DNA from 3 places in the Sinorhizobium garamanticum genome. Region 2 is predicted to be linked to each of the others. Evidence: predicted binding sites of a transcription regulator. Region 2 holds the regulator's gene; each other region holds the start of a gene.
What was found. The regulator PhoB, encoded in region 2, activates phosphate uptake and scavenging genes when phosphate is short. The targets are predictions, from matches to a motif close to TGTCATNNANCTGTCAT.
Positions count from the first base shown of each region.

Region 1: a site for PhoB is predicted at 3,357-3,373, ahead of PZN02_RS31890 (glycerophosphodiester phosphodiesterase family protein). Genes of this name have one in related genera too.
Region 3: a site for PhoB is predicted at 1,615-1,631, ahead of PZN02_RS07240 (alkaline phosphatase D family protein). Genes of this name have one in related genera too.

Region 1 is NZ_CP120375.1:564,147-570,981, reverse strand. Features, by position in the region: gene PZN02_RS31900 (ROK family transcriptional regulator) at 1-1,027, shown strand, start outside; gene PZN02_RS31895 (hypothetical protein) at 1,113-2,183, opposite strand; gene PZN02_RS31890 (glycerophosphodiester phosphodiesterase family protein) at 2,213-3,340, opposite strand; gene icmT (IcmT/TraK family protein) at 4,161-4,511, shown strand; gene PZN02_RS31880 (ParA family protein) at 4,493-4,942, shown strand; gene PZN02_RS31875 (hypothetical protein) at 4,897-5,151, shown strand; gene PZN02_RS31870 (hypothetical protein) at 5,148-5,576, shown strand; gene PZN02_RS31865 (hypothetical protein) at 5,687-5,839, shown strand; gene PZN02_RS31860 (hypothetical protein) at 6,279-6,527, shown strand; gene PZN02_RS31855 (hypothetical protein) at 6,602-6,802, shown strand.
Region 2 is NZ_CP120373.1:726,275-733,109, forward strand. Features, by position in the region: gene PZN02_RS03505 (Hsp33 family molecular chaperone) at 1-912, opposite strand, end outside; gene argF (ornithine carbamoyltransferase) at 1,368-2,285, opposite strand; gene PZN02_RS03515 (aspartate aminotransferase family protein) at 2,319-3,518, opposite strand; gene PZN02_RS03520 (GcrA family cell cycle regulator) at 3,935-4,453, shown strand; gene phoB (phosphate regulon transcriptional regulator PhoB) at 4,528-5,211, opposite strand; gene phoU (phosphate signaling complex protein PhoU) at 5,333-6,046, opposite strand; gene pstB (phosphate ABC transporter ATP-binding protein PstB) at 6,114-6,835, opposite strand, start outside.
Region 3 is NZ_CP120373.1:1,551,719-1,558,553, reverse strand. Features, by position in the region: gene PZN02_RS07240 (alkaline phosphatase D family protein) at 1-1,507, opposite strand, end outside; gene PZN02_RS07235 (KTSC domain-containing protein) at 1,807-2,028, opposite strand; gene PZN02_RS07230 (amidase) at 2,254-3,561, shown strand; gene PZN02_RS07225 (hypothetical protein) at 3,579-3,737, opposite strand; gene PZN02_RS07220 (hypothetical protein) at 3,916-4,422, shown strand; gene PZN02_RS07215 (DUF429 domain-containing protein) at 4,480-5,289, shown strand; gene PZN02_RS07210 (hypothetical protein) at 5,364-6,152, opposite strand; gene PZN02_RS07205 (alpha/beta hydrolase) at 6,271-6,835, opposite strand, start outside.

The DNA of each region.
Region 1 (6,835 bases), on a different replicon from region 2:
GGCCGGCCTGATTGAGATGGGGCTTTTGTCGGAGGAACCCGAACGCACTGGTGCACAAGGCCAGCCTCGCCGGCTGTTACGGCTGCGGGCCGACCGCTTCATCGCTGCGGGCGTGACCTTTTCGCTGTCGCGCATGGAGGTCGCCGTCGTGAACCTAGCGGGCTCAGTGCTGGCGTCGAGCTCGCTCAGCGTCGACGCCGCGACAGCGTCAGGCGTGGCCACGGGCGCTCAGGCAGCGGTTCAATCGATGGTCGCCGATCTGTCGATCGACCAAAGCCGGCTGGTGGGTATCGGCTTCTCGGTGCCGGGGAATTTCGGTACAGTATCGCACCTCCTTAAGGCGCATCCGTTTTTCCCGGCGTTCGAAGACACTGGGGCTCTCGAGGCATTTCGTGGCTCGTTCGACATCCCCTGCTACGTCGAAAACGATGGCGCGGCGGCCGCTCTCGGCGAGTATGTATTCGGGCGCGGAGGCGAAGCCGACGACCCGCTCCTCTTCATTCATATCGGCCACGGTGTCGGCGGCGGCGTAATCATCGATGGCCGACTCTATAGGGGCGCACACGGGAATGCTTGCCTGCCGGGCGTTCTCTACCCCTACGACCTGCCGCGTCCCTCCGGACAGGATTTGCTCGCATGCCTTTCCCGAGCGGGATTTCCTGTCACTGATTTCGATGGGATCCCGGGATTGCCTGACGATGCCCGGCCGGATCTTGACGCTTGGGTCAAGCGTGCGGCCGCGCAATTGCGCCAAGCTGTCCGCGTTGCGACGGGATTTTTCGACCCTGCGCTGATTGTCATCGGTGGTCGCCTTCCGTTGGATCTGAACGAGCGGCTGGCCGCCGCTATCCTCGCTGAACCGATGGAAGGACCGTCGCGTGGACTGCCGGTGGCGCCGGTCGTCGCGTCACGGCTCGGCGTCCAGGCCGGCGCAATCGGTGCCGCCTGCATACCACTGTTCGCTACATTCTTCTCCGGGGCTGTCTCCGACGGCGGCAGCACCCACATCAACGGGCGGCGGCGATAAGTGCTATAGGCAATTTTCGGCATCAGCAAGAATACCGTCGCGGATGTTGTCCTTCCCGGCAGATCATAGCTCTCGTCCGCCCATCTTATTTGTTGGTGCTGTTGCCATCCTGAGCGACAGAGCTTACGTTCGACGGAGGATTGCCAGGACCAGCCGTACCGCAGGGAGTTCTAATCTGGTGGGAAAGATACTGGCCGCTGTTGCAGGGCAGCATACTGACGTCGAGAAAATTACTTCCCTTCAGAGACTTCTGATAAGCTACGACTTCTTTCATCGACAGTGGAGCCGAGAATATCGTCACTCCCTCAAAGCCGGGCAACGCCTCTATCGGCTCGAGCATCGACGACGTTTGCCCGGGCACATTGGCAGCGCCAATAAGCCATGGCCCGACCGATCCGAAAATGACGGACCTCGGCCGGTCTGTCGGCGTACCAGAATTGAAGGGAAAATGCGGAAAGCCACTGTCGAGCACTGCCTCATCCCACTGGTAGGCGGTAAACGCCAGAAGATAAGTATACGGCGCAAAACGGTCGATGCGAACCTTGCCGTCTGGACTGAAGGTATAATAGATCCACTCGGTTCCGGAGAAGTCGCCTGTTGGTCCCAGGAGTTTCATATCCCACGGCTTCTGCCAATAAGCTGATTGCGCCATCTTGCTTTGAAGCAAGCTTTTCACAACAGACCACTTTTGCCCACTCGGACTAGGCTTGGCTCCCAAAGCGAATGACAAGTAAGCGTCATTGGCATTGGAACTCAACAGCGATAATGCACTACCGCCATTGGGAGCGGTATTATCGCGGGTCTTTTCGACCAAAAGGACTGTGAAGCCAGTGGTCGGGCTGATCGATGCGATCTGCCTGGTCTCGATTGACGAGCTAGGTGGAAAGTTAAAAGACGTCTTATTGGTATAGAAGTCAAATGCCTGCTTGGTACCATCAGGCACCGGATAATCCGCCTCTGCCGCAGAGTCGTGTATATACAGCTTTGGGTAATCGCCGAAAACGGGCACGACCTTGGGGGTGAGTGTCTGAGACACCTTCGCCGACGCGCTTTTAAGGCAGTCAGCATGATTGGCGCATGACCCGGCGTGGCTTGCGCCAGCAAAGAGATACACTGTTATAAAGAATGGCAGGGACATTATTTTTGCAATTTTCATGGGACGATCCTTTGAAGCGCAGGTTTGCTTTAGCGGGTCAGTTCGCTGGTATTGCGGCGCCCTAACTCGCGCAGCATTTCGCCAACCACGTCGGGCCAGTCAGTGGTGATCAGATTGGTACGGTTGACGATCGCCATTTCCGGATCTCCGCGATAGTCCGGCACAATGCCTCCTGGAGCGGTCGATGTGGGATCGGTGTTGTGCCCGAAGCAGCATTTCCCAGCGCTGTTAGCTACGCCCTCCGGATAGTAGTTGCTTTCATGATAGGTGGCGAACCCCTGCTTTTGATCGGCATAGTCAAAATACGCCTGAAGACCGTCACCTTTGTAGAATTGGTTCATTTCGAACTGAACGGGGAACGGCGCCACATTCCACTGATCGTAGATCGTGTCCTGGTGAGGATCATGGCTTGAATCCTCAACGTCCTTGTCGTCCGGGTTTTCAACTATGATCAACCCGCCGATGATACTGGGATCGTAGGTGGTCCGGTTCAGAAACGTTCCAATATCCACCGCATCCTTCGCTTTCAGCTTGAATACCACAGCCTTGCTGAGCTGCGGATTTTGCTTGGCCGCGAGGATGTCAAGGCAGCGTTGCGTGAGTTCGATAGGATCAGTGGGATCCTGATCGTCCACCGCCCCTTTCACGTCGACGATCATCACATAACCATGCCCATCATCGGTGACATATCCGGCGAGCAGATCAAGCGCCGCGGAAAACGTCAGGAACTTGGCCAAGCGCCCTTGCGAGTCCTTGAACACGCGCCCATGACGGTCGCGTAGATTGGCCTGCTGTACTTGCGAATAGTTCTGATTGTACAACAAGCCGCGTCCAGTGGATTCCCGCTCAATCCTGTAATCGTGAGATAGAATGACTTCTTTGTCGGCGGTAAAGCGGACATCCACCTCCACGCTCTCGATCTGTGAATTCCAGGCATCTTGCAGGGCGTAGGCTGAATTCTCGGGATAGACCTCCCAAGATCCGCGATGGGCGGATAGTAGAACCAAGTCCTGGTCGGGTTTTGGCAATCTAAACATGTTTCTCGTGATGGCACCGACGAGATATGGTGAAGGCTTCACTGGAAGTACCGCCTCTGCCCCGGCATAGGATGAGCAACACAAGGCAAAAATGGAAGTATAAATAAGTGACGCACGCATATGCAATTTCCAGAACACGATGCCTAGAAGACAACCGAAACGCGAAGAACATTGTGAACTGATGATAACAAGTTTTCTACGCATAATCATACCTGTTTGGGTGACGGGATTGAACTAAGGCGAGGACGACTCGACGCTGGCGCTGCTGTAACAAGCGGCGCTTTAACGCTCGCCTGTACGTTCAGGGCGAATCGGGACCGGCAACAGCTCAGGTGCTGGCGAACGGTCCTAGTTTTGCGCATCCGCCGTCAGCGCCCCTGGCCGGGTTGGACGATTGCGGAATTGGCGTCCGTGCGAGGACAACCCCCGCAAAGCGCCCGTGCAGCTTCGGCTCGACTATCCTTGGCGGGTACGGCCTCTTCCTTCTTCTACATTTGGATCGTCCGCCTGTAGGACGACCGGACCTAGGCTCCGGTAGAGAGCATTGTGCTGAAACATTTCGACATCTCCGCGCGATCATCGTTGGCGTGACGCGTCTGCGAATGACCCAATGCAATATTCGCGCCAAAGGAAAACTCTTAATCGATACAACGCGATCGATCGAAGTGGTTGTGTCGCATGTCCAACATTTGTCGTAGATCAGCCAATGCCAAGCGACATTGACGTTGAGCTCGCCTTGGGAGCATGAACATCACCACCGTCGTCAATCGGAGGCAGAGCTAAAGGATGCCCTCTATGCCGGCGCCGGTCGTGTCGGCGACCAACTCGCCAGCGAGATCGAGATATGCCCCCCGCGGGCCGCTCGTGAAACTCGGAAGCGGCTACACGATCGGCGTCCTGTTCATGCAGGGCGTTCCAGCGCTGCAAGGCCCGCAAACCGATGACCGAGCCAGAAGCAGACGAAGGCAACCGCTTCAAGAAGAGGAACCATTGGCGCGAATCCATGCGTGGGCCGCGCCTTATGATCTTTGATGCCCGGTTGGTGTTCTTCTTCCTGCTGCTGACCGTTCATCTGGCGGTCTGGACTGCCCTCTTGCTGCTTGCGGCCATTGGCGTTTTCTGGCTAGCCGAACGAGCCGGATATCGCCTGCCGGGCGCATTGAGGACCGTACGGGCCACCATCGCAGGCGTCCGACGGCCGGCCTTCTACCAACGGCGCGCCTTCGGGATGGAATCCCAACCGATAATCCATTGCATACGAAAGCTGATTGAATGGCAGTCGTTTCGATGATGACCCCTAAAGGCGGCGCCGGCAAAACGACCGGTACGCTGATCCTGGGAATCGTTCTTGCCGAGCAGGGCGCCTCTGTCTGCCTGATAGACGCAGACCCCAATCAGCCGCTTATGAAGTGGGCCAAGGACGCCAACATCCCGCCATCAATGTCCATCATCGGTGACGTTACGGAGGAAAACATCATCGAGACGATCGGGGAGCAGTCGGCAAAAAACAGCTTCGTGATCGTGGATCTCGAAGGATCGGCGAACCTATCCACAGGCTACGCGATCACGTCCAGCGATCTCATTCTGATCCCGCCGCAACCGTCAAGCTCGATGCCGACGAGGCCGCCAAGACCCTCAAATTCATCGTCCGCCAAGGCAGGAGCAGCGGCAAGGAAATGCCCGCCCGCGTCTTCTGGTCGCGCGTTCCCGCGGCCTATGTGACGCGAAGCGCCCGCGATATCGGCACGCAGTTCGAAGAAGCCGGCATCCAGTTCCTCGGAGCGCGCATCGTCGAACGCGGGGCGTTCAACTTCGGTGAGACGCTCGGAAAGCTCGCGGACGATCAGGTTCCAAGCCTGGAAAACGCCCGGGCAAACGCCGCCACGTTCGTCGCCGAAGTCATCGCACTGTTGAAGGAGCTGCGCCAATGACCAAGGCGCGTCTGACCATCGACCTCGATGAGTTCAAGCCAGGCCCAAGAAGGTCGATCCGCAAACAAAGGCAGCCGTCGAAAAGGTCGCCGAAAATAACGGCTTCAAGACCCGCCATGCACCCGAACCGGCTGCGCGCAAGGCGCCAGCGGTTGCCAAACCTGCGCCAGCAAACGCGCCGGCCGAGACAGAAGGCGAGGGCGAGCCTCGCCGGCGCGGCCGCAAGCACCACCAATCGCAATACGCCATTCGCCGTAAAGCTCAAGGTCGAGACCAACAACATGATCTACGACTATGCCGATCGGCTCGAATGCTCCGCGATCGCCGAAGTCATCGAACTTGCTCTTGGCGCGCTGCAAAAGGAGCTCGATGAAGGTATCGACCCGCGCGCTCGCGCAGCCGCGCAAGTCGCCGCCAAGCGGTGATGGCGGCGTCAAGGGCAGGGGAGGGATGACAAACGCTGTACCGCGCTCTGATATCGCCCCCGCTTTCGCGGCGAATCTATGCCCGGCGCGCTGCGCTCGCCGAGCTCCTTATGGCCGCGACGCTGTTCTTTGTTCGCATTCAAGGTCATTTCGGCCGATCGCTCATCACGCCGATCGCGATCGCCATGCTCTGCTTTGCGGCGCTGTTCACCGGCCAAATCACAACCATCTTGGCCGCATGGATGCGAAAACCCTTCATCTGATCTAGGACAGGCTATTGCCTCATCTTTCCGCTCGCCCTTATCTTTTCCCCTCTGCTCGCCCCGGCAATCCTTTGCGGGTTCCGCCGTCCAATTCCTCCGAGCGTCGGGCTAGTGAGGAGGGTCGAAGGACAGTCGAACGAAAGCGGCGGAAAGCAGAAGGATGACAAAGCTGGCACAGGCAAGAGAGCAGGGGGGAGAAGTCATGAAGGCAAGGATTGCAGGGACTATCGGAGGGGCGCTGGTTGGTTTCTTGATCGGCGCAGGGACGGGGATAGTCGGTGGCATCTTCGGTGGTGTCGCAGGCGTGTCCATCTTTACGGTGGTCGGCGCAGCTTGGGGCTTTAGCGCCGGGCCTGACTTTGCCAACGCAATTCGCCGCTGGCGGACTGGGTAGGAAGCCCGGCCGCGCGGTTCCCGAAGAAACCGAGGTACAGTAGCGATGGATTCCACCACAATCAGAGAACTGCCGGCGATGACAACGGACGCGACTGAGCAGGCGCAAGAGGACATGGCTCTGATCGCACGCGGCGAAGAAATCGATCTTCCGTGGCGCAGGCTCCGCGTTCTTCTCGATCATCGCCTGGTGGAGATCACCAGCCGGGTTCTCCTCGGTGGCCCGCTCGCGGGAAGCCATACGTCCATCTCTTGGACCGATGAGGGAATGCGTTTCATGCGCCAAACCAGCTAAGGAACGGATATTGTGAAGACCCGGAGCGAGGCACGCGCACGTCAGAGCTCGAGGCGCCATGAGAGCGTGATCAAATGAAAAGCGTCTTTGCAGGCAATTTCGATCCAGAGAGGGCGATAGAGGTTGCAATTGAGCTCTATGGAAAGGACGCGACGACTGCCGTGGCGTATTGCGCGCTTGATGCGTATACCGATCGTCGAGAGGCCGACTACCGGTTCTGGTTCGCCATTTTCGCTCACCTAAGGGGCATTCCACTGTCCGACAGCAAGCATTGACGACCTCGGAACGCGGGCGGACGCACTTGCCTT
Region 2 (6,835 bases):
GCTGCTCTCTATATCCTCGCGGTCGAGCCCGGCCAATACCGCCCGGATCTTCTCGCGCGAACAGCTGCAGCGATCAAAGACCGCTTGCGGCTGATAGACGCGGACGCCGCGTTCGTGGAACAGCCGATAGAGCAGCCTTTCCGTCCCGACGGTCGGGTCGGTCAGTTCGTCGGTATCGATCGTTTCGACCATCACCTTGGCTTCCGACCACAGATCGTCCTCTTCGAAGAGGTAGAGAGCCTCCCCTTCGTCGCCATCGCCGCCCGGAAGGTCCGGCTGGCGCATGCGTTCAGCGGCGTCCGGCAGGAACTGGGCAACCATGCCGCCGGCGCGCCAGCGGTGCCGGGGCTTGCCGTCTTCGTCGCGATCGAGAAGCTCCGCGACACCAAGGCGCACCTTGGTCGGAATCTGCTCCGACTGGCGGAAATAGGCGCCAGCGATTTCCTCGAGCGTTGCACCGTCGAGTTCGACGATACCCTGGTAGCGCTGCATGTGAGCGCCCTGGTCGATTGTGAAGGCAAGAACCCCCTTGCCGAGGAGCTCATGGGGCTGTGTGCGCCCACCCTCTTCGGCGGCAGCCAGCGCCTCCTCGCTATAACGGGCATAGGCGCGGACCCGATCCGGCGTCGAAAAATCCGCGACGACAAGATCGACCGCACCATCGCCCTGCGTCTGAACGATCAGCTTGCCCTCGAACTTCAGCGACGTGCCGAGCAGTACCGTCAGCACCACTGTCTCAGCGACCAGACGAGCCACCGGCAGCGGATAATTATGCCGCTCCAAGATGGCATCGAGCATCGGTCCCAGCTGCACGGCACGCCCGCGCACATCGAGCCCCTCGACGTGGAAAGGCACGACATGGTCGTCACCGGCAAAATCGAACTCGCCAAGCCCCCGCACTGTTTCTGTCATGTCTTGCTCCTTGCATCGCGGGTGAAGCGGCATGGAGACATCGATATTCCCCGGCGCAGCCTGCCCGTCATTTCATTTGACCCTGTCGCGAACGAACTTGTCCAGAAGGTTATGCATTCCGTCAGGCGCGGCATGCGCCCGCAATGCACGATGACTGATGGGCGGCCACTGTCCGGTAGCAAAAATCGGAGCCGCCCGCATGCCGCCTAGATTGTGTCTCAGCTCGACAAATTCAATAGGCTTTTCATGCGCTGCCGGCCCCGGGGTCCTCGCCGAGGTCTCGCCCGTATCTACAACGGCGGTCCGCCCTACAGCATGTTTCCCTAACTCGTAGCCGATTTAAGGACAAAACCGTGCAGTAATTCAAAGTACCACAGCGTCTTTGCGCGTCTGATAAGACGCGCAAAGCTGTTGTGTCAACGCGGAACGCCGCCGAAAGGTCTGTGCCGCTGTCGTTAGACGACGCCCATGCACCAGGCAAGGATCGATTTCTGCGCGTGCAGCCGGTTTTCCGCCTCATCGAAGACGACCGATTGCGGGCCGTCGATGACCTCATCCGTGACCTCTTCGCCCCGGTGCGCCGGCAGGCAGTGCATGAACAATGCGTCCGGGGCGGCATGCTTCATCAAGGCCTCGTTGACCTGATACGGCTGGAAAACATTGTGGCCGCGGGCGCGGTGCTCCTGGTTCATCGATACCCAGGTGTCGGTGACGACGCAATCGGCGCCGGCGACGGCCTGCTCGGCCTCATGGCAAAGCAGGATATCGCCGCCATTGTTGCGCGCCCAGTTGAGGAATTTGTCCTGTGGTTCGGACCCGAGCGGCACCGCCATGTTCATGCGATATCCGAAACGCGCGGAGCCTTCGATCAGCGAATGAAGGACGTTGTTGCCATCGCCCGTCCAGGCGATCGTCTTGCCCTTGACTGATCCGCGATGCTCCTCGAACGTCATGATGTCGGCCATGATCTGACAGGGGTGCGTGTCGTCGGTCAGACCATTGATGACCGGCACCGTAGCGTGTTCGGCGAGCTCCATCAGCCGCCGGTGGTCGGTCGTGCGGATCATGATCGCGTCCACATAGCGCGAAAGGACTTTGGCGGTATCGCCGATCGTCTCGGCGCGGCCGAGCTGCATTTCAGTTCCGGAAAGGAACAGGGTTTCGCCACCGAGCTGACGCATGCCGACGTCAAAGGAGACGCGCGTGCGGGTGGAAGGCTTCTCGAAAATCATCGCGAGCATCTTGCCGGCAAGCGGGCGTTCGGCAGTGCCGTCCTTCGTCGCGGTCTTGCGAACGCGGGCGTCGTCAATGATCGTCCTCAGGTCGGCAGTCGCCATCGCCGAGATGTCGAGAAAATGTCTGGTACCTGTCATTGTTCAGAATTCCTGTCGTGAAAGTCGGGCCGTTCAGGCCGCCGCGTCGCCGCTGTTGCTCTTGACCGCCTCGGCGGCGCGCTCAAGCCTCGCAAGCCCTTCTCGGGCCTCGGCGGCGGTAGTGATCAACGGCGGCAGCAGACGCAGCACGTTTTCGCCGGCGGGAACTGCGAGCAGCTTCTCGGCGCGGATTGCTTTCAACAGGTCAGCGGAGGGCACCTTCGCCTTGATGCCGAGCATCAGCCCGTCGCCGCGGATTTCCTCGATCACATTCGGGAAACGATCCTTGAGCGACGCGAGCCCCTGCCGGAAGACAAGAGCGACGTCGCGCACCTGCTCCAGGAATCCGTCGGCGAGAACAACGTCGAGGACCGCGTTTCCGACCGCCATGGCCAGTGGATTGCCGCCATAGGTCGAGCCATGCGTGCCCGTGACCATGCCGGCTGCCGCTTCTTCGGTCGCAAGGCAAGCGCCCAGCGGAAAGCCGCCGCCGATGCCCTTGGCGACCGCCATGATATCCGGCCGGATGCCGGACCATTCATAGGCGAAGAGCTTGCCGGTACGGCCAATGCCGCACTGAACCTCGTCGAGGATCAACAGCAAGCCGAATTCGTCGCAAAGCGCCCGCAACTCCTGCAGAAACTCCTTGCTGGCCGAGCGAATACCGCCCTCCCCCTGGATCGGCTCGATCAGGATCGCCGCCGTCTCATCGTTGATCGCATCCTTGACCGCCGCAATGTCGCCGAAAGGAACTTGGTAAAAACCCGGTGCCTTTGGTCCGAACCCTTCGATGTACTTCTGCTGGCCACCGGCCGCGATCGTCGCGATCGTGCGGCCATGGAAAGCGCCTTCGAAGGTAATGATATGGAATTTTTCCGGATTCCCCCTGGCGAAATGATAGCGGCGCGCTGTCTTGATGGCGCATTCAAGCGCTTCCGCGCCTGAATTCGTAAAGAACACGCGATCCGCGAAGGTCACGGCCGTCAGCCGGCGCGCCAGGCTTTCCTGTCCCGGAATCTCATAGAGGTTGGAAAGATGCCAGACCTTGTCCGCCTGCGCCTTCAGCGCCTCGACGAGGTGCGGATGGGCATGGCCAAGCGAGTTCACGGCAACCCCGGCGGCAAAATCGAGATAGCGCGAGCCGTCCTCGGCAATGAGCCAGACGCCCTCGCCTCGCTCGAAACGCAACGGCGCACGCATATAGGTGTCGTAGAGCGGCGTTGTTGCGGCCATGGCGAACTTCTCCTTCCGTCCTGGTGGCATCGATATCGGGCGATCGTGTCCGATAAAAATCAAAAATGCCGCCTTTCGGCGGCGCAGGCACTATTCCCATTTCGCACTGCAATGTCAACAAAACCAAGGCTTGCAGCGAGCTCGGGCGCACGGATTCCGACGTGCGAAAAAACATCCGGCGGGGGCTTGCAAAAATGCAACGGCCAGCCAGCAAGTTGGGGAAAACCCCAAAATCGATTCGGCGCGAATCCCGCGACTCTTGCCACGGAGTCACCCTGCCAGTAGGTTAATATTCAATTACTAGACGCATGCGGCGGACCTAGTCACCAAAAGAGTTATCGCGTTGCAGCTCCGGAGTTTTTCCGGAGCTTGGTGATGGATTCTGCCATCCAACGCCGAGAACGGAGAGTGCAGAAATGAACTGGACTGACGAGCGGGTGGAGAAACTGAAGAAGCTGTGGTCCGAAGGCCTGAGCGCCAGCCAGATCGCGGCACAATTGGGTGGTGTCAGCCGTAACGCCGTCATCGGCAAGGTTCACCGGCTGAGCCTGCCGGGGCGGGCCAAGGCCGGCGGCACGACCAATGCCGCCCGCCCGAAGCGCACAACCTCTGCGCCCCGCGCGCCGAATTATGCCTCGCGCGTCACAACCCGCACCGTCACCCGCACCGCTGGCGCCACCGTGCTCAAGGAAGAGATCGAAGTCGATCTCGTCGCGGAGCAGAACCTCGAACTCGCACCGAACGTCGTCGTTCCGATGTCGCGCCGCCTCGGCCTGACGGAGCTGACGGAACGCACCTGCAAGTGGCCGATCGGCGACCCCTTGAAGGAAGAATTCCATTTCTGCGGCAACGAGTCGCCGGAAGCTTCGCCCTATTGCAGCTATCACACGCGGCTCGCCTATCAGCCTTCCGGCGAGCGCCGGCGCATGCGCTGATCCGCTTGCATGAACGCTACGGAAAAAGGGGCGGTGCCGCCCCTTTTTTTGATGCCTATGAAACGCAGACTCTATCAGCTTTCAAGCGAATAGCCGGCGCCGCGCACGGTGCGTATGACATCGGGCATGTTCGAGAAGTTCAGCGCCTTGCGCAGACGGCCGACATGCACATCCACGGTGCGCTCGTCGACGTAGATGTCATGTCCCCACACGCCGTCGAGAAGCTGTGAACGGGAGAAGACGCGCCCTGGCGAGGACATAAGGAACTCCAGGAGCCGGAACTCCGTCGGTCCGAGCCGGACTTCGCGGCTGCGCCTGTGGACACGGTGCGTCTCGCGATCGAGCTCGATGTCGCCGCAGCGCAACAGCGTCGAAAGCACCTCGGGCTTGGCACGCCTGAGCATTGCCTTCACCCTCGCCATCAGTTCCGGTGTCGAGAACGGCTTGACGACATAGTCGTCGGCGCCGGTGGCGAGGCCACGAACCCGCTCGCTTTCCTCGCCGCGCGCGGTCAGCATGATGATCGGCAGGCGCTCCGTTTCCGGCCTCTGCCGTAGCCGGCGGCAAAGTTCGATGCCGGACACTCCGGGCAGCATCCAGTCGAGGATCAGGAGATCCGGCAACCGCTCCTGAAGGCGAATCTCGGCCTCGTCTCCACGCAATATCGTATCGACGTCGAAACCTTCGGCCTCGAGATTGTAGCGCAGGAGGACGCTCAGCGCCTCCTCGTCCTCGACAACAGCTATCTTCGGCAACATTCGGTCATGCTCCTTCCCACGCGCGGACGCCATCATGCAACCGCGACACAGTATGGGCCGCGACAATCACGGCCGGGATAAGATCAACGCATGCGCAAAGGCATGCGGACGTCGGGCGGGACTAGTCCGTCACCGACCCTAGGGTCGACGTCGTGTCGTCCTTCGGCCGTTCGCCTTGCGGCTGAGCACCCGTCGCCATGTAATAGATCGTTTCGGCGATGTTGGTCGCATGGTCGCCGATACGCTCGATGTTCTTGGCGCAGAAGAGAAGATGCGTGCACGGCGTGATGTTGCGCGGATCTTCCATCATATAGGTCAGCAGTTCGCGGAAAAGCGACGTGTAGATCGCGTCGATCTCTTCATCGCGCTCGCGGATGCTGTTCGCCTTTTCCGGCGAACGGGAGGCATAGACGTCGAGCACTTCCTTGAGCTGAACCAAGGCCAACTCCGCCAGATGCTCCAAGCCGCGCGCAAGCTTGCGCGGAATGCCGGATCCGGCGACCGCGATCACGCGTTTGGCGGTATTCTTGCCGAGGTCGCCGACGCGCTCCAAATCGGCGGCGATCCGGATCGACCCCATGATCTCGCGGAGATCCGACGCCATTGGCTGACGCTTGGCGATGGTGACGATCGCCTTCTCGCCGATCTGACGCTCGGCGTCGTCGAGGATCGCGTCGTCGGAAATCACCTTCTGCGCCAGGGCCAGATCCGAGTTCACCAGCGCCCGGACAGAGTCCGCAACCATCTGCTCGGCAAGCCCGCCCATCTCGGAGATCCGGCGCGCGAGATATTTCAACTCCTCGTCGAAGGCTGAGGTTATATGTGCATGAGTCATTTTCGTTTCCTCAAGGCGCGCGCTGTTCTGCATGGACCTTCATCAATCGTAAGGGTTGGAAACCGCTTTAGCCGAACCGACCCATAATGTAGTCCTGCGTGCGCTGATCATCCGGATTGGTGAACATCTTGTCGGTGTCGTTCTCCTCGACGAGATTGCCGAGGTGGAACATGGCGGTGCGTTGCGAAACGCGCGCGGCCTGCTGCATCGAATGGGTCACGATGACGATCGTGAAATTCGCGCGCAGCTCGTGAATGAGCTCCTCGACCTTCGCGGTGGCGATCGGATCGAGCGCCGAGCAGGGCTCGTCCATCAGGATCACTTCGGGGCTGACCGCAACGGCACGCGCGATGCAGAGGCGCTGCTGCTGACCGCCGGAGAGGCCGGTGCCCGGCTCTAGCAGCCGATCCTTGACTTCGTTCCACAAGCCAGCCTTCACCAGGCTGTTCTCGACGATCTGATCCAGGTCGGACTTGTTACGCGACAGACCATGGATGCGCGGGCCGTAGGCGATGTTCTCGTAGATCGATTTCGGGAACGGGTTCGGCTTCTGGAACACCATGCCGACGCGAGCCCTGAGTTCGACCACGTCCACGCTCGGATCGTAGATGTCCGACTGGTCGAGCGTGATCTTGCCGGTTACGCGGCAGCCTTCGATGGTGTCGTTCATGCGGTTGAGCGTGCGCAGGAAAGTCGACTTGCCGCAGCCCGAGGGACCGATCAGCGCCGTCACGGTATTCTTGCGAACATTCAGGTTCACGTCGAAGAGAGCGCGCTTCTCGCCGTAGT
Region 3 (6,835 bases), 830 kb from region 2:
CCATCAGCCGCACCGTCATCTGCTGCGTCCGGCCGTTGATGTCGACGATGCCGAAGAATTGCAGGCCGGCGGACGGCGGCAGGTTGCTGTCGATGCCGCCGCCGGACGCCTTGATGAAGCGGACCTCCGGGCCAAAGGTCATGTCGAGTTCCTTCGGACCGTAGGTGCCGGAATGCAGGGGACCGGACACGAACTCCCAGAAAGGCAGGAATTCCTTGAAGGCGGCACGCGACGGATCGTAGTAATGCGCGGCCGTGTAGTGCACGTCCGCCGTCAGCCAGATGATGTTCTCGACTGCGTTGTCACGAATGAACCGCAGCAGGTCGGCGAATTCCGTCTCCCTTCCCGTCGGCGTGCCGTTGTCACCGTTGGCGATCGCATCCGACCCGCGCCGTGCCGAATAGTCATCCCAGACGACAAGGCCAATCGGCATGTCGCAGGCGATTACCTTCCAGGTGGCGCGCGACGCGGCCAGCTCCCGTTTCAGCCAGTCCGCCTGTCGCCAGCCGAAGAGACCGCCGTCGCCCTCCCCTTGGTTGGGGCCGCGATAGGAGCGCAGATCGACGAAGAAGACGTCCAGGAGCGGTCCGTAGGCGACCTTGCGGAAGATGCGTCCGGGTTGCGTCGGCAAGGTGCGGATCGGCGTCATCTCGTGGAACGCACGAGCCGCGCGCGATGCGTAGACCGCGACGTCCTTTTCCGGATAGCGCGGATCATCCCTGAGATCGGTCGAGGCCGACCAGTTGTTCAACACCTCGTGGTCGTCCCATTGATAGAAGGTGGGGCAGACGGCATTCAGCCCGCGCACGTGCTCATCGAGAAGATTGTATTTCCACTGGCCGCGATATTCTTCCAGCGTGCGGGCGACGTCGCGCTTTTCGGGCGTCACGATCCGGTTCTTCCACATGCCCCCGTCCCGGAGCTTGATCTCGTCGGGGATGGGATTGTCGGCGTAGATCGTGTCGCCGGAATGGATGAAGAAATCCGGCTCGTGAAGCTGCATGGTCGAATAGGTCTTCATCCCGACATCGTCGATGCCCCAGCCCTGGCCGGCGGTATCGCCGGACCAGACGAAGCGCACCGACCGCCGGCGCAAGGGCGCCGTGCGGAAACGCCCGACGATCGGCTCGGCGACACGATTGCCGTCGTAAAGATCGGTCGCGGTGAAGCGGTAGAAGATATCCTGGTCCGGCAGCAGGTTGTCGAGCCGGCACTTGATCGCGCAGTCGGTCTGCGGCGTCGCATCGATGTCGGGAAGCCGGACCGCGTTCGAGAAGCTTTCGGTGGTCGAATATTCGACTGCCACCCGCGCCGGCCGGTCCACCCGCGTCCAGATCATTCCCGATTGCGTATCGACGTCGCCAGACTGCACGCCATGCAGGAACTCCGGCCGCCCATAGCCACGGGCATAGAAGGGTGTCGCGAGACCGGAAGAAGCGACGAGACCGGCGCCGCCGGCGGAGAAGAGAAAGGAGCGCCTGGTCAGCGTGCTTCGAATATCAGCCAAATTTTGCCTCCGGTACCGGCTTTACGAATCATCGGTATTTCGAGCGGACCTTTGGCGAGCCGCATGTCAGCGGCTTTACAGCGAGATGAAACTATTTGGACGGTTTGGCGACAGTTCTGTGAAAGAGCGGCGACGAAGCGATCGGCGGCGGGGCCTTGACGATGCGCCCCTCCCCTTACCCCAGTCCTCTCCCCGGCGAGGTTTCTGAGGGAGATACAGCATCGCCGATTGTCCCTTCTCCCTGCCTGAAGAGAAGGTGCCGACAGGCGGATGAGAGGCAACCGCGCGCTCACTCCGCCTCAGTGCGTGAAATCGTAGTGATCCCGGACGTGATGGTTGAAATAGCCGCCCGCGGAGTCCGCATGCACGAGCTCTTCGTAAACACGCTCCGGCACATCGAGATAGTGGTAAGGCCTGCGATTGCCGACGAACCAAACGCTGAGCGTTCGATGGCGCGCGTCGTAATTGACGCGTTGGATCGCGGAAGAGTCCAGGATCGCGGACGATTGCAACATTGGCATTGGCGTCTTCCCGGTTGGATTCCAGAAGTCGCTGATGTCTGACATTATACATCAATGGCCGCGATTTATAAACGATGACAGGGCGTCCGGCGCGGGCGTTCCCCGCGAGGCAGCCGCGGGCAATGAAGGCGCAGCACATTGAATCCCTGCATGATTTGTCCATAACTCGGTTCCGATTTACGGAATCATGCGAATAACTGCTATCCCATTCACGAGGTCTTCGCCTTGACCCAATCGCACACCCCTTTTCGCGACCGGCTCGAAGCCGTTCTCGCTCGGCTCGACCGGCGCCGGGCCGAAGAACGCGTCTTCGTGAAACTCTATTCCGACACCGCCCGCGCCGAGGCGGACGCCGCCGACCGAAGGCTGAGCGATGGAAAGAGCCTCGGCCCGCTCGACGGCCGCATCGTCTCGATCAAGGACCTCTTCGACGTCGCCGGCGAGCCGACGCTTGCCGGCTCGATCATTCGCCGGGCAGCAGAACCGGCCACGGCAGACGCTGCGATCGTCCGACGCTTGCGCGCCGCCGGAGCCGCCGTTCTCGGCAAGACGCACATGACCGAATTCGCCTTCACCGCCGTCGGCCTCAGCCCGCACTATCCGGTGCCCGGCAATGCGATCGACGCGAGCCTCGTTCCCGGCGGTTCATCATCGGGTGCGGCCGTCTCCGTCGCGGAGGGCACCAGCGAGATCGCCATCGGATCCGACACCGGCGGATCGGTGCGCATTCCGGCGGCGCTGAACGGTCTCGTCGGCTTCAAGCCGACCGCCCGGCGTGTGCCCCTCGATGGCGCCTTCCCGCTCTCTCCAAGCCTCGATTCGATCGGCCCGCTCGCGCGCACCGTCGCCGACTGCGCGCTCGCCGACGCCATCATGGCGGGCGATACGCCAAGACCGTTGGCCCCACTGGCGCTTGACGGGTTGAAGCTCGGCATTCCGAAAGGCCTTCTCCTCGAAGACCTCGCCCCGGAGATCGCAAGAGCCTTCGAGGCGAGCCTGCAAACGCTCTCCCGCGCCGGCGCGAAAATCGCCGAATGCGGCATCGACGATCTCCTCGCCCGCTTCGCCGAGGCAACGTCGATCGGCTCGATCGCCGCGATAGAAGGCAGCCGAATCCACCGCAACTGGCTTGAGGACGCGGGCGCACCCGTCGACACCCGGGTAGCATCGACGCTGCGCCGGCGCTTGACCGTGCCCGATGCGGCGCTGGCAAAGCTGCTGCGGACGCGACAAGAGCTCATTCGCGCCATGGGCGAGCGGCTGGCACTCCTTGACCTCATCGCCCTCCCGACCACGCCGATCCCCGCCGTCGGCATCGCCTCTGTGGAACAAGACAAACAGGAATATCGCCGCGTCGAAGACCTGCTCTTGCGCAACACTCAGATCGCCAATCAATTCGACCTGACGGCAATCACGCTGCCGATGGCGGGCACGCGCCTACCGGCGGGTTTGATGCTGGTTGGACGGAGCGGGACGGACCGGGCGCTGCTGGCTGCCGCGGCGTCTGTCGAAAGGCTGCTGCAAGCCGGCTGAATGAAGCGGCATCGGCCTCAATGCATCTGGGATACCCAATCCTCATCAAGGATCCGAAATGCATCTTCGAGCGCCGCGACCAGGATGTCCGTGAGTTCGTCGCCGCGATTGTTCGCGAGAAGCAGGGCGAGGGCCGCATCCTGCGGGTCGCTGTAGTGCTGAACATCGTTAGACATCGCATCGTCCTTTTTCGCCGCGTCACATTCCGGCAGTTGGGACGGTGATAGGAAGGCCGACTTGTGCGAGGCTTAAGGGGCAGCGCAAGTCGCTGTCCGCTGCTGCGGGTACCTTTTTGCTCGCCCTTGCCGTGCAGGCACGATAGTGGATCGCGGAATTTCAACGGCGGATGTGAGGATGACGAAGAAGAAACTCGACGATACACACGATCTGCAGCAGCTCAGATCCGAGTTCCCTGATGTCCATGGCGCTCTTCTCGCCGGCAAGATCCCGTCCTTGCGCAAGGCCCTCGTCATCGCCGGCATAAAGCCCGAGCGCACCCGACTGGATAAGCTCAAGAATTCCTGGGCGAAGGCGACCGATAACGAGCGGGACGCCTTTTTGAGCTGGCTTACGGCTAGGGGCGCGCGATCGACGACGGCCGCGCATTCCTCCACCCCCTCGCCGTCTGCCAGTGCCGTGGAGGCGCCGATTGCGAGCGGCCGCTATCTGCTGCCCTCCGCGATCGCGGAGATCAAGGCGATCATGGCCCGACGCCGGTTGAAGCCGGACGACGTGATGCAGGAAATCGGGTTTCCTCCCGGCGACCACTCCCTCGCCCACGCGCTTGCCCGTGGCGCTAGCCTCAGATTGGCGGTGATCGCCGCATTGGAGGCGTGGCTGCGCACGAACGCACGAGGATGAGGCCATGGGTGTGATTTTGCGGCGAAGGAGCAGCTTTCTGCCGTGGGAATTGCGACGTTGAAAGAAACACGCTTCGACAAACTGCTCGGCATCGACGTTGGATACTCGCTGTCGCGACCAACCACGGGGATTGCGTGGTGCGTCGACGGGAACCTCGGCTGCGCTCGGACGCACAGCGATTGGGACCGTCGACAGCGCCACATTCCAGAATCAACGACATTTTCGATTATCGCCATCGATGGCCCGTTGATGCCGCCCGACGCACCCGACGAACTCGACCGCTCCTGCGAGCGCCTCTTTATCCGCGGGGCGTTCCATGCGCGTTGCAAGCCGGGACTTAGCCACCACGGCCATGGCCTCGCCCTGAGAAAGGCCGCGGCCGAGACTGCGGCGCAGGTCAGGCACCTTGCGGCAGCGCCGATGATCGGCAAATCCGTCATCCCCGGTGCCGCAATCATCGAAGCGTTCCCCAACGCCTTTCTCGGCGTTCTTCTTAAGGATGAGCGTTTTGCCATGTCCAGGGCGGCGAAGCGCAGGAAGTTTGACTGGCTATACGACCACGCGGTTGAAAGCCGCGTCTTCGACAGACTTCTTCGCGCCATCGGCTGGAACAACGAGGCACTGCTACAGAAGGTCACAATCGAACGAGACCATGAAAAACGGGCAGCGTGGATCTGCCTACTGACAGCGGCAACCGCCGCCGCAGGCAAGTCCGAAGTCATTGGAGATGAGGCGGGAGGCTGGTTCTGGCTACCGCCTGCGGAGCTTTGGGCGCCCTGGGCAGCTAACGCTTTGGCGCAGAACAGGGCAGCTATCTCGGCAGGGGGCGCGATCGCCAGGTCGGAGACGGGTTTGGCCATTGGGTGAAATCTGTTGGGGGGCGCGCCGTTCCCGATGACACATTACGCGATCTCATAGACACGCTCTTCGTCGGCGCATCCTTAAAACCGCAGCACGAGCCCCAGAATCGGCCCCTGCTGTACAGCGTCGAACACGAAACCGTCGTTGCTATAGTCCACCCCCAGTGCGCGGTAGCCGGCGACCGCCGAAATCATGTCACTGAACCGGTAGCCGATCGCCGTGGCGACGTCCCAGTCGAGATCGGCGCCACCGGCACCGATGAGCCCCCACCCTGTCAGGTAGATTTCGGGTGTGAGCGAATAGGTTCCGCGAAAGCCGGCCAGACCGTCTACCCAGGTCGCGTCATCGCTTCTGGAGCGTCCATCGAGAAGCCCGCCGTGGAAGGAAAGCTCGCTTTCGACGGACCATATGCGCAGGCCGGCCACCACGTCCAACCGCGCTGTCCCGATCTCGAAGACGGAGTATCCCGCACCGAGCAGCCCGGCGAATGTTTCGGAAGTGAGCTCGACGTCCGTCGCGAAAACACCTCTAGGTGTGTCAGCCTGCCCCGAAATCTTCGTATACATCACGTCAGCGAAGATGCTGTACGGACCGTTGCGGGCTTCGCCTATCGCCATCGCACCGAACTCGAGGTTGTCGAAGATGTCGCTGAAGCTGGCATCGACATCCACCGCCGGCAGCCCGAACTGCGCAACGTCGCCCGACAATCCGGCCGCCCAGAAATAGGGGGCGAAGGAAAAGGTCCATCCGCTTTCGGTGGTCTGCTGAAGCTCCGGCGTCATTGGGGAATAGATGTCCGCGGCCTTGACCGTCCCGGCAACGAGGCAAGTTCCGATTGCCGCTAGAGCGCGAACGACGCAAATCTTCATGATATCTCTCTCTCTGACGGTCGCGGTTGCGACCAAGCTCTGTTGTAGGTCTTCGTTCAACCCCGGGCTGAGGTCCGCGGCTTGATCACGTGTACTCCGGATGCCGTTGTCAGCGCGGCTACGGGTTGCAGCTTCCAGACCTCGTCCGGCTTTCCTTCCCGCACTCGCTATCGGCTTTGTTTGATCTCGCCCCGCCGGATGGTCCGACGAGTGTCTCGACGTGGTGGGCGTAATTCTGCCGCGTGTTCTGATCGACGATCACGGCCGGCGCAGCAACGACCAGTCCCGCGGCGGTTCCGACGGTGTGGGCGGCCCCGGCGGTCGCCGCCACGATATGGTCGCCAAGCCCCAGGCGACTGTCGGTCAAGGTTTGGCCGCTGGAAAGGCGACTACCAATCAGTTGTACGATCTCGGGCGACTCCGCGAACTTGGTGTGGTGCAGATTGTCGCCTGCCTTGATTTTCGTGAGATCGACGACGGTGATCCCGTTCGCCGCCAGTTCCTCCTTGTAGGGCGACTGCTCCGGATCGATCGCTCCCAACCGGGAGACATTTCCCCAGACGCGACGAGAAACGGCGAGCGCACGGTCATCGCGGGAGACGAAGAGCGTGAAGCGCGGCCGTTGCTTGCCCATGTCGGCGATTTGCGAACCGAAGACGTCTACGTCTACGTCCGGTGCCGCC